Regions from separate parts of the Exiguobacterium sp. s183 genome, predicted to be linked through region 2. Evidence: a T-box and tRNA genes for the amino acid it is inferred to sense, from the RefSeq annotation. Region 2 holds a T-box; the other holds one or more tRNA genes.
What was found. The T-box of region 2 lies ahead of ileS (isoleucine--tRNA ligase). A T-box ahead of a tRNA ligase gene usually reads a tRNA of that ligase, here a tRNA-Ile.
Positions count from the first base shown of each region.

Region 1 (6,716 bases), 760 kb from region 2:
GTTGGACATACAAGGCCATGATTGCGACCCAAATCAAGTAGAAAAAGAAGATGGCGAACCCATGTAAGAAGAGCCACATCGGAATGAAAAAGTCAGGACGAATCACAATGAAGTCCAAGACGGTAATGAGTAGCGCCAATACAAAAGTGGCCCCCATATAGGCGTGAAGCGGAGCGAGTCGAAGGCGAAGCGCTCGCTTAGATGGGACTAAACTCGTGCGGAGAAACGTGAAAATAGTGGACAACATGCAAAGAACTCCAATCTGTTATATTACAATGTGGTAGAAATCATTAAAAATAGTACAGTGTTTTAATAAAACTTTTACATAAAACGTGTTTACATGAAGATGCCGATGAAGGCATAATGAGTAGGGCATTAAAAACCAAGCAAATCCAACCAATTCTTAATTAAAAGGAGTACAAAAATCGTGGAATACAATTTGCAAGAAATGTTATTCATGTTTTTTGGAGGTCTAGGGATCTTCCTCTTCGGGATCAAATCGATGGGAGACGGACTCCAAAAGTCTGCAGGGAATCGCCTGCGTGACATCCTAGATAAGTATACAACGAATCCATTCCTCGGTGTACTCGCCGGAATCATCGTTACTGTATTGATTCAATCTTCTTCTGGTACAACCGTTATTACAGTCGGACTTGTTAGTGCGGGCTTCATGACACTCCGTCAAGCAATCGGAGTCATCATGGGAGCAAACATCGGTACAACAGTGACGGCATTTATCATCGGATTCGATGTCGGTGCATATTCACTCCCGATGATTGCAATCGGTGCAGTCTTACTCTTCTTCTTTAAGAAAGAACGTTTCCAACACCTTGGACAAGTCATTTTCGGGCTCGGGGCATTGTTCTACGGTCTAGAGTTGATGGGTGACGGGATGCGTCCGCTTCGCTCAAGTGAGTATTTCATCGACTTGACGCAATCAATGAGTGACAATCCGTTCCTCGGAGTCATCGTTGGTACTGTATTTACAGTCATCGTCCAATCGTCTTCTGCAACAATCGGAATTTTGCAAGAGCTCTATGCGGGTGGTTCAATTGAGTTAGGTGCCGCTCTTCCAGTATTGTTTGGTGACAACATTGGTACGACGATCACTGCCATTTTGGCATCGATTGGTGCATCGGTTGCCGCACGTCGCGCAGCTGCAGCACATGTTATCTTTAACTTAATCGGAACGACGATTTTCATGATCTTGTTAGTTCCGTTCACAAACTATATATATTGGATTACAGACTTCTTGGCAATTGAAGACAAGATGCAAATTGCGTTCGCTCACGGTACGTTTAACATCGTCAACACATTGATTCAGTTCTGGTTCATTGGAACGATTGCTTGGATTGTGACGAAACTGGTGCCTGGTGAGGATTCAATTGTCGATACGAAAGCACAGCACTTGGACCCAATCTTCATTCAGCAATCTCCTTCGATTGCAGTGGAACAAGCGAAATACGAAGTCATCCGTATGGGCGATTTCGCAAAACTTGGTCTCGACGAAGCGCGTAACTATTTGACAACAGGAGATAAAAAACATTCTGAAAAGTCTGCGCATATCGAAGAAGCGTTAAACTCGTTGAATGCGAAAATCACAGATTACCTCGTCAAATTGGCTGCGGTTGATTTGACAGAGCAAGAATCACAAGAGCACAAGACGCTCATGCATGCGATCAACGACATCGAACGAATCGGTGACCACGTTGAAAACATCATTGAGTTGATTGACTATAAGACAGCTACAAAAGTAACACTTTCGGCAGATGCTCAAAAAGAATTGACTGAAATGTATGACCTCACACGCGAAACGTTAGAGAAATCACTTCAGACGTTAGCAAGCGGTGACATGGTCGAAGCACGTAAAGTCATCGAAATGGAAGCGAAACTCGACATGCTCGAGCGTCAATTCCGTAAAAACCACGTTGTTCGTTTGAACACGGGTGCTTGTGATGGACAAGCAGGTATGTTCTTCGTCGACATGCTCTCAAACCTTGAGCGGATTGGTGACCATGCCATGAACATCACAGAAATCACGCTCGAAGATGCAAACGAAGTGACTGTATAAAGATGAAGCACTCCAACTACACGTTGGAGTGCTTTTCTTTTCAATGGAAAGGAATTTCCCTTGACAGTATGGAGCATATTCAGTATATTATTACTGTATAACAACATGGCGGTGTAGCTCAGCTGGCTAGAGCGTACGGTTCATACCCGTGAGGTCGTGGGTTCGACTCCCTCCGCCGCTACTTATAAGGACCCTTAGCTCAGCTGGTTAGAGCAGACGGCTCATAACCGTCCGGTCGTAGGTTCAAGTCCTACAGGGTCCATTTGAAACAACTTTCATTTTGTGAAAGTTGTTTTTTTGTTTTCAATCTAAATTTCGTGGGTAAATAGTCGTTAGCATTTTGTTTTTTGAAAAATATGAAATGAGGCGGACAAAATGGAACGAAATCACACCATGATGCAGTTTTTTGAATGGCATGTCGAAGCGGATCAAAAACATTGGAAGCGGTTAAAAGAGAGAGCTGAAGATTTAAATAAAGCTGGAATTACGGCGCTTTGGTTACCACCTGTCACAAAAGGGCAAAGCGGTGAAGACACAGGCTATGGCATCTATGACTTATACGATTTAGGTGAGTTCGATCAAAAAGGATCGATTGCCACGAAATACGGAACAAAAAAAGAGCTTCTTGAAGCGACAACTTTTTGTCAGCAAGAGCTAGGGATGCAAATTTATATGGACGTCGTCATGAACCATAAAGCAGGCGCGGATGCCACCGAGAAGTTTGACGTGCTCGAAGTGGATCAAAATGATCGCACGAAAGTGCTGTCTGACGAGCCTTTTGAAATCGAAGGATGGACGAAGTTTGATTATGAAGCTCGTGATGGGAAGTATTCTACATTTAAATGGGACTTCACACATTTTAACGGCACCGACTATGATGCAGCGACAGACCGTTCTGGCATCTTCTTTATCGTTGGAGAGAATAAAAGATGGAACGACAATGTCGATGACGAATTCGGTGTCTATGACTATTTGATGTTCGCAAACATCGATTATCATCATCCTGAAGTTCGGGAAGAAGTGTTGAGCTGGGGTAAATGGTTCATTGAGGAAACGAAATGTGACGGATTCCGATTGGATGCAATCAAACACATCAACTATGACTTCGTGAAAGAGTTCAGTCAAACGATGCGTGAAGAGAAAAGCGATCAATTCTATTTCGTCGGAGAGTTCTGGAAGTCTGATCTTGACGCATGCCGTGAATTTCTTGATAACATCGATTACCATGTCGATCTATTCGATGTTCCGCTCCACTATAAATTACATCAGGCGTCAGAGGAAGGGGCCGCATTCGATATGCGCACCATTTTTGATGATACGCTCGTCCAGTCACACCCACTTCATTCAGTGACGTTTGTAGACAATCACGATTCACAACCTGAAGAGGCACTCGAGTCATGGGTAAAAGATTGGTTCAAGCAAATCGCATACGGTCTCGTTTTGCTACGTAAAGATGGCTATCCATGTGTCTTCTATGGGGATTACTACGGCATCGACGGCCCTCACCCGACTGATGGGATGAAACTTGCCATTGATACACTTCTTTATGCCCGTCGGGAAAAAGCTTACGGGGAACAGGATGATTACTTCGATGATGCAAACGTCATCGGCTGGGTACGCAAAGGTGTAGAGGAGATCGAGCGTTCAGGATGTGCCGTTCTCATCTCAACTTCGGACGAGGCTGAAAAGCGAATGTTCGTCGGGGAAGAGCGAGCTGGCGAAACATGGGTCGACTTGACAAATACTCGAGAAGATAAAATTGAGATTGATGAGGAAGGATTTGGGGTATTTAAAGTGGCGGCGGGATCTATTTCGGTCTGGGCGTTACCAGAAGAAGATGTAGAGTGAGGCATTACAATTGAGTCGACCGTCACAAATCTGTTACATTTATAACGAACGTTGTTCAAAACACTTTTAAGGGGGATTTTAGTAATGGCTAAATTTGAATTACCACAACTTGATTACGCATATGATGCACTCGAACCACACATTGACGCACGCACGATGGAAATCCACCACACGAAACACCACAACACTTACGTCACAAACGTAAACAATGCACTCGAAGGAAAAGACGTGGAGTACTCTTCACTAGAAGACTTGCTTCAAAAAATCGATTCGCTTCCTGCTGACATTCAAACTGCTGTCCGTAACAATGGTGGCGGTCACTGGAACCACTCGTTCTTCTGGAAACTCTTGAAGAAAAACGAGAACGGGACACCTTCTGGCGATCTCGCTGCTGCAATCGACGAGTCATTCGGTAGCTTTGATGCATTCAAAGACGAGTTCACAAAAGCTGCAACTACTCGTTTCGGTTCAGGATGGGCATGGCTCGTCGTGAAGAACGGCAAACTTGAAGTGACGTCTACACCAAACCAAGATTCACCGATCATGGAAGGTGTTACGCCAATCCTCGGACTTGACGTTTGGGAGCACGCTTACTACTTGAACTACCAAAACCGTCGTCCTGACTATATCAATGCATTCTTCCACGTCATCGACTGGGATTATGTTGCGAAATTGTACGCTGACGCAAAATAAGTCGTTTGTCCCGAGATTCTTCATAGAGTCTCGGGTTTTTTTGTGTCTTTCATTAATTTGTAAACAAATTATGATATAGTGAAAAACGGACAAAATAGTAGATGACCGTGTACGCTATACTATAGAAGGAATCGATTGTGGAAGGAGATAACGGACTTGGCAAAAAATCGTGTAAAAGTGCCGAAGAAACGGCGAAACCACTTACCGTTACGTTTAAATTTGTTATTTTTCATCGTCTTCGTTCTATTTGCAACGCTAATCTTTCGATTAGGCGTCGTTCAAATTGTGAATGGGGAATTGATTGCACGTGAAGTTCAAAAAACTGAGTCGAGTAAGATTAAATACGAGGTACCACGAGGGAAGATTTATGACCGTAACGGTCAAGTGCTTGCGGATACGATTTCAAACTACTCGATCATGTACCGTCGTTCGCAAGTGACGAAAGCGGATGAACGCTTAGATGTCGCCAAAAAGTTGTCGGAAATCGTCGATATTCCGAAAGAAGATCGCAAAATGACGGAACGTGACCGCAAGGATTACTGGATTGCAACGAATCCAGAACTCGCTCAAGAACGTACGCAAGCATTGTTAGAGGAGTTACCGGAAGACGAGCGGGCTGCATTGTCCAACCAAGACGTAGACCGGCTCTTACTCGACTCCATCACAGAAGAAGAGATCACGTTCGATGATGCGACAGAAGAAATCATCGCGATCAAACATAATATGGAGAGCGGCTATGCCCTCGACCCACAAGTCATCAAAATCGGCGCAAGCCCAAAAGAGATGGCGGTCATTGAAGAAAACTTAGAAATGTTACCAGGCGTGAGCGTCGAGCCATACTATCAACGGGACTATCCGTTCGATGAGACGTTCAGAAGCTTCTTAGGAAGCTATCGTCAAATCCCGGCCGAACAACGAGCTTCTTATCAGGCGAAAGGATATGGACTGAACGACCGTGTCGGGACGTCCTACTTAGAGCAACAATATGAAGACGTCCTTCGCGGGACGCCTGCATACGATGTGTTCACAACGTATAAAGGTGAACCGGTCGGGGAACCAACTCGCGTGAGCGGGAACCCGGGTAAAGATATCGTTTTGTCGACTGATATCGAATTCCAAAAAGAAGTCGACGAGATATTGAAGAAGGCTATTCGGGCCGGGCGTTCGGGAAGTCCTCATTTCGACCGCGCGTTCGCTGTCGTCATGAACCCGCAAACGGGTGAACTACTAGCTTTGTCAGGGCAAGAGCTTGATTTAGAGACGAATGAGTTCAAAGATGTCTCGACAGGGACCGTACTCCGTGCCAGCCAAATCGGGTCAACCATCAAAGGGGCGACGGTCGCTTATGGATTTGAAGAAGGCGTCGTTGAGCCGGGAGAATATATTTATGACGCGCCGATTAAAATCGGATCGTCGACCAAAGCTTCTTACCGTAACATGGGGAACATAAACGATTTAGATGCACTTGCGATGTCGTCAAACATTTATATGTTCCAAATCGCATTACGTTTGGCTGACTATTATTCGACCGGACAAATTGTCGGGGAAAACGTCACACAGGCATTTGAAACGATGGAACATTACTATAAACAGTTCGGACTCGGAATCGAGACGGGAATTGATTTACCATTCGAGTCGACTGGATTCCGTAGCGTTCCCGACCGTGTCACGCTTCTCATGGATATGTCGATCGGACAGTATATCTCGTACACGCCAATCCAATTGGCACAATATACGTCTACGTTAGCAAATGGTGGTTATCGCATTCAGCCACATTTACTGAAAGAAATCATTGAGCCGGGTTCGCTCGATGAAAACAATAAACAAGTCGTCAGCACGTTCCAACCGAACGCGTTGAATAAAGTCGATATTCAAGACGAGTATATCGAACGTGTTCGTGAAGGATATCGTCAAGGGGTTGAATCTGCATCGGGTTCATCTCGGATTTTGCAACAGACAGGGATGACTGCGGCCGGGAAGACAGGAACGGCAGAGGCCATCGCTGAAGACGAAGATGGCCGAGCGAAACGAGACGCAAGCGGGAAGCCGATTGAGACGTTTAACTCGAACCATGTTGGCTGGGCACCGTATGATGACCCCGAAA
Region 1 covers NZ_JACSKN010000001.1:229,043-235,758, forward strand. Annotated here, with positions in the region: gene KNP62_RS01120 (hypothetical protein) at 1-247, opposite strand, end outside; gene KNP62_RS01125 (Na/Pi cotransporter family protein) at 428-2,071, shown strand; tRNA gene KNP62_RS01130 (tRNA-Met) at 2,179-2,252, shown strand; tRNA gene KNP62_RS01135 (tRNA-Ile) at 2,260-2,333, shown strand; gene KNP62_RS01140 (alpha-amylase) at 2,447-3,919, shown strand; gene KNP62_RS01145 (superoxide dismutase) at 4,004-4,612, shown strand; gene KNP62_RS01150 (peptidoglycan D,D-transpeptidase FtsI family protein) at 4,769-6,716, shown strand, end outside.
Region 1: it has a tRNA-Ile gene. The T-box ahead of ileS (isoleucine--tRNA ligase) is inferred to sense a tRNA for this amino acid. The anticodon was not compared.

Region 2 (6,716 bases):
CAGCCTTAGCTTGTATGAAGTGACAGAAGCAGCTCAAATCGTTCAAAGTGCCGCAGATGAAGAAGTGAACTTGATCTTCGGTTCAGTCATCAACGAAAACTTGAACGATGAAATCATCGTCACCGTGATCGCAACTGAATTTGCTGAGGAAACACAAGGGGCGAACCCGTTCCTTCAGCAGCCGAAAAAACAGCCAGAGGTTGAGAACAAGGAACCCCAACCAAAAGCAAATGAAGCGGCTCAACAAGACGAAGGGAACTTCCATCGCCCAGTGTATGGAGGAGACGTCCCAGACGAGACGATCAACATCCCTGCGTTCGTGAGACAACGCCGTAACTAAACAACAAGGGGTGCCGTGACTCGGCATCCCTTTTTCTAAAAAAGGAGAAACCGATGCAACTGTTACATACATGGGAAACCGAAACGAATCGCTATCATGCTTACGTGACGACACGGACGAACGGACACAATGCCGGAAACGTTGGTCTTCATGTCGGCGATGATATTGATGGAGTCATTCAAAATCGTCAATGGTTCTTTCGACAGGCGAATCTTTCGCTAGAAGACTCTGTTTGGGCCGACCAAGTGCACGGGATAACGGTCCAAAGCGTGGATTCAGCGGACAAGGGCAAAGGTGCATTTCGATATGACGAGGCAATTTCGCAAACAGACGGACTCATCACAAAAGAAGAAGCTTTGCCGCTCGCTCTCGTCTTTGCAGATTGCGTACCTCTCTTTTTCTGTGCGAAAGACCATGGAGTCATCGGTGTCGCTCATGCGGGTTGGAAAGGGACCGTCGGCAATATCGTCACGTCCATGATCCAAGCGTTTGAAGATCAAGGCATCGATGCGACAGAAGTGGACATGCTCGTCGGTCCAGCGATTGCTGGGAATGAATATGAGGTTGATCGTCGAGTGCTAGACGCGGTTCAATCCGTTTCGCCGACTGCCTATCAAAAAGCCGTTCGACAGGAGTCGGGCGACCACGCCTTGTTGTCACTCCAAGCAGTCAATGAAGTATTGGCAAACGAACATGACGCGTCCGTCATGCAATCGAATTTATCGACTGGCGCAAATACTCCGTTTTTCTCGTATCGAGACGGAGAAACGAAACGTCGGTTTGCGGCAGTCATCGTCAAGGAGCGTAAATTGTGAGTATTTCAGATAACGTAAAACAAGTTCAATCTATCATGGCAGCCCACGTTCAAGATGTGGAGCCTACTTTGATTGCCGTCACGAAATCGGTAGGCGTAGACGTGGCCAATGCTCTCTACGCAGAAGGAATTCGTGACTTCGGTGAAAATCGTCCAGATTCCTTACTTGAAAAAGTGAACGGCATGCCAGAAGACGCAAAGTTTCACTTCATCGGCACGTTACAGACACGTAAGGTGAGACAAATCATCGATCACGTGGCAGCTATTCACTCATTGGACCGTTTATCACTCGCTGCAGAAATCGATAAACGAGCGAGCGAGACGATTGATTGTTTCGTTCAAGTGAATACGTCAGGAGAAGATTCAAAACATGGTCTTGAAATAGAGGAAGTTATGCCTTTCATCGAGAACTGTAAACAGTATCCTCACATTCGAATCATCGGTTTGATGACGATGGCACCGTTCACGGAAGAAGAGTCAATCCTTCGTGAGACGTTCGGTCGTTTACGTCGATTACGTGATGAAGTGAACGCAAAAGGGTTTGAACACGCCCCTTGCACGGAGCTATCGATGGGGATGTCAAACGATTATCCAATCGCGATTGAAGAAGGCGCATCGTTTGTTCGTATTGGTACCGTACTTGTGCAATAATATATCTTAAGGAGGAATCCGTTATGTCAATCAAAAACAAAATGAAAGATTTCTTTGGACTCGAGGAAGATCCGAACAGCACATACGAAGAAGAAGAGTTTGCCATCGCAAACACATCAGCAACTTCTTCAACTGAAACAGCGGTCGTGAGACAAGAAGATCGCCCAAAATCAGCAAATAATCTCGTGGCATTGAATACGAAGAAGAAAGAACGCTCGAAAGTCGTATTGGCTGAACCACGTGTATTCGCTGAAGCGCAAGATATCAGCGATCAATTGAAAGAAAACCGTGCTGTCATCGTCAATCTTCAGCGCATGTCAAAAGAGCAATCACGTCAAGTCGTCAACTTCCTTTCTGGTGTCGTATATGCGCTAGAAGGATCGATGACTTCGATTGGACATAACACGATTCTGTGTACTCCGAACAATGTCGAATTGACTGGTTCAATCTCAAACTTGATTTCGGAGGATGAACTTCACAGTAAAGGGTGGTAACTGAATGGAAAACGTAATCCCTGCCTTAGGCAATACGTTAAGTACTTTGCTTGGTATTTATAGTTGGGTCCTGATCGGCTATATCTTATTATCATGGTTCCCGAACGCACGTGAATCCATGTTCGGACAAATTTTATCGTTTTTATGTGAACCATTTTTAGCACCGTTCCGACGGATTATCCCACCAATCGGTGGCATGCTCGATATCTCTCCAATCGTCGCATTGTTCGTGCTTCGGATGGCACAAGCCGGTATCGCTGCCATTTTCGGGTGATGTATGAGCGTTTATGATCACTACCGACCAAGTGAACGGGCGTTCGTTGAACAAGTGTTGGATTGGGTACAACAAGTCGAGAACAGCTATGTATTGAAGTTGACGGACTTTTTAGACCCTCGCGAACAGCAAATCGTCAAACAGCTTGTCGGTAAACAGCTCGTCATTCACGACGATGGCGGGTTTGAAGGAGCTGAACGACGTCGGCTGATTTTGGCGCCAGAGTATTATGAGCTGAATACCGATGATTTTGAAATTGAGATTCGTCGTATTGAATATCCGACAAAATTTGTTGACCTGACACATCGACAAGTGACTGGAACTTTACTGAACGCTGGATTAAAGCGTCAAAAGTTTGGGGACGTCGTCCTGGAAGAGGAAATCGTCCAGTTTGCTACGACCCGCGAAGCGGTCGGGTTCATCGAAATGAACTTGGAACGTGTCGGAAAAGCAAGAGTTCGCATTTCTTCTGTTGCGAAGGAAGACATTCTCGTCGTTCCGAAAACAGAGTGGGTCGAAGGTTTCGGCATCGTGTCCTCGTTACGATTTGATACGGTCGTGAGCGAGGTACTCAACATATCTCGTCAGAAAGCTCAGGCGCTCGTGAAACACGGTGACTGTAAAGTGAATCATAAAGTCATTGAAGATCCGAGCTTCTTGCTTGAACCAGATGATCTTTTATCCGTCCGTGGATACGGTCGTATTAAGATGATGGAGATCCTTGGTTCGACTAAACGTGAAAAGATTAAAATCCAGTATGGGACCATACGTTAAATTTTAGGAGGAAAGTCGAATGGCGTTGACACCGATTGATATTCATAATAAAGAATTCTCTTCCCGTTTTCGTGGGTACGACATCGATGAGGTCAATGAATTTTTAGATCAAATCATTAAAGAGTTTGAACTATTGATTCGTGAGAATCGACGGTATGAAGAACTTGTCAACGATATGCAAGCTCGCATTGACTACTTCTCCTCGATGGAAGATACATTGAACAAGTCGATCATCGTCGCACAGGAAGCAGCGGAAGAAGTGAAGAACAACGCGCAAAAAGAAGCGAGCCTCATCTTGAAACAAGCGGAGCGTGAAGCGTACGCTCGTGAAGAAGAAGCGGCACGTAAAGAGCAACTTGCAGAACGTGAAGTCGTTCAAATGCTCAAAAAAGTCGAGTTGTATCGCACACGTTTCCGTGTCCTCGTCGACGCACAAATGGAGCTCTTAAACAGCACCGAGTGGGAGACGATTGTCGGGGAGCCGCCTGTGCAGACGGTTCTTGACGATAGATCAGAACTTGCGTATAATGACCACGAAGTCACACAGAATGAAGAACAACATGGATAAATGATCAACACGTTGAGTAGGACGCGTCGATCGAGTCATACCTACGAAGCGACTTAGGGACGGTGAGAGCCTAAGAGAAAGACTCGAATCGGTATCCCCTATGAGTCGTCACGCTGAACCAGAGTAAGCGTGACCGCCTGACCTCGTTATCGGTTACCGAGAGCGGTCTCACGAACGTGAGACTAGTAGGGTGGTACCGCGAGTCAACCAACTCGTCCCTATCAGGGATGGGTTGGTTTTTTTGTTTTCTAAAAAATGTTGATGGAGGAGTTTCGATGAACTACAAAGACACGCTATTAATGCCAAACACAGAATTCGCAATGCGTGGGAATTTACCAAAACGCGAACCAGCGATGCAAACAGAATGGGAAGACATGGACCTTTACAACAAGGTGCAAGAAAAAAATGCAGGGAAACCACAATACATCTTGCATGATGGTCCTCCATATGCGAACGGCGACATCCACATGGGACATGCGATGAACAAAGTATTAAAAGACATCATCGTGCGTTTCAAAGGGATGAACGGATACCAGTCTCCAATGATTCCAGGTTGGGATACGCACGGTCTTCCAATCGAGAACGCCCTTCAAAAAGCTGGCGTCAACCGTAAAGAAATGACGGTCGCTGAATTCCGCGAAAAGTGTGCAGAATATGCGATGGAACAAGTGAACTCGCAACGTGAACAGTTCAAACGTCTCGGTCTTCTCGCTGACTTTGAAAATCCATATATTACGCTCCTTCCGGAATATGAAGCGGCACAAATCCGCTTGTTCGGGACGATGGCTGAAAAAGGATACATCTACAAAGGAAAGAAACCAGTCTACTGGTCGCCGTCTTCGGAGTCTGCACTCGCAGAAGCTGAAATCGAATATTACGATAAAAAATCACCAGCCATCTATGTGGCATTCCGCGTCGTAGACGGAAAAGACACATTGACGTCTGACGATCATTTCGTCATCTGGACGACGACGCCTTGGACAATCCCGGCGAACCTCGGGATCGCAGTGAGTGATGAGTTGACGTACACGCGCATCGAACACGAAGGAAAAGGCTATATCGTCGCAGAGACGCTCGTTGAAGAAGTGACGACTGCGCTCGGCTGGACTGATTACACTGTGAGCGGTTCATGGAACGGTCGCGACTTTGAATATATGACGGCTCAACATCCGTTGTATGACCGCACGTCACTCGTCATGCTCGGCGATCACGTCACAGCGGATGCGACTGGACTCGTCCACACGGCGCCAGGGCACGGGGAAGATGACTATCGTGTCGGACAGGCTTACGGCTTGGATGTCCTTTGTCCGGTCGATGACCGTGGTTACATGACGGCTGAGGCGCCTGGTTTTGAAGGGTTGTTCTATGAAGATGCGAACAAACAAATCGGGATGAAACTTGAAGAGAACGGCTACTTGCTCAACTTGAAGTTCATCAAACACTCGTACCCGCATGACTGGCGTACGAAAAAACCGGTCATCTTCCGTGCGACACCACAATGGTTCGCTTCAATCAAAGATTTCCGTGAAGACATGCTCCGTGAAATCGAAGAAGTGAACTGGGTTCCGGAATGGGGAATGACACGTCTTTACAACATGGTCCGTGACCGTGGAGACTGGGTCATCAGTCGTCAACGTGCATGGGGCGTGCCAATCCCAATCTTCTATGCAGAGGATGGAACGGAAATCATCACGAACGAGACGATCGACCACGTCGCAAACTTATTCCGTGAGCACGGCTCGAACGTCTGGTATGAGCGTGAAGCGAAAGACCTTCTTCCTGAAGGATTCACGCATCCGAACAGCCCGAACGGCGAATTCCGTAAAGAACTCGACATCATGGACGTCTGGTTCGATTCAGGTTCTTCACACGCTGGTGTATTAGAGGAACGTGAAAACCTTCGTCGCCCGGCAGACCTTTATCTTGAAGGATCTGACCAATACCGCGGTTGGTTCAACTCGTCACTCTCAACAGCTGTTGCGACGACGGGCAAAGCGCCATACCGAAACGTCTTGAGCCACGGTTTCGTTCTTGACGGGGATGGACGTAAGATGTCGAAATCACTCGGTAACACGATTGCGCCAAACGATCTCGTGAAGCAATATGGTGCTGAAATCGTACGCCTTTGGGTCGCGTCAGTCGACTATCAGTCTGATGTTCGCGCTTCACACGACAACTTTAAACAAGTGTCAGAAGTATACCGGAAGATGCGTAACACGATTCGTTTCCTTCTTGGAAACTTGAACGGATTTGATCCGTCGATGCGTGTCGCATTCAATGACATGCCAGAAGCAGACCGCTTCATGGCAACGAAACTCAAACAGCTCCAAGCAAAAGTGGTCAAAGCGTATGACACGTTTGACTTCATGGCGGTGTATCATCTCGTTCATAACTTCTGCGTTAACGAGTTGTCATCGTTCTATCTCGACTTCACAAAAGATATCCTTTATATCGAGCGTGAAGACGATCTCCGCCGTCGTGCCGTTCAGACGGTCATGTACGATGCGGTCGTCCTTTTGACGAAGCTCTTGGCTCCAGTCCTTCCACACACTGCTGATGAGGCGTGGAAAGAGGTGCCTGGGAAGTCGGAAGCAAGCATCTTCTTGACAGATCTAGAAGAAGTGGATGCATTGACTGCTGATGAGCAAGCGTTGCTTGAGAAATGGTCGAAATTCCTCGTCTTCCGTGACGATGTCCTCAAAGCAATCGAAATCGCACGTGGCGAGAAATTGATCGGGAAACCGCTCGAGGCGAAATTGATTCTCGCACCGAAAGCAGAGACTGCGGCGTTATTGGAAACA
Region 2 covers NZ_JACSKN010000001.1:990,654-997,369, reverse strand. Annotated here, with positions in the region: gene ftsZ (cell division protein FtsZ) at 1-340, shown strand, start outside; gene pgeF (peptidoglycan editing factor PgeF) at 394-1,155, shown strand; gene KNP62_RS05295 (YggS family pyridoxal phosphate-dependent enzyme) at 1,152-1,805, shown strand; gene KNP62_RS05290 (cell division protein SepF) at 1,829-2,299, shown strand; gene KNP62_RS05285 (YggT family protein) at 2,304-2,573, shown strand; gene KNP62_RS05280 (YlmH family RNA-binding protein) at 2,577-3,347, shown strand; gene KNP62_RS05275 (DivIVA domain-containing protein) at 3,367-3,915, shown strand; T-box leader at 3,919-4,138, shown strand; gene ileS (isoleucine--tRNA ligase) at 4,191-6,716, shown strand, end outside.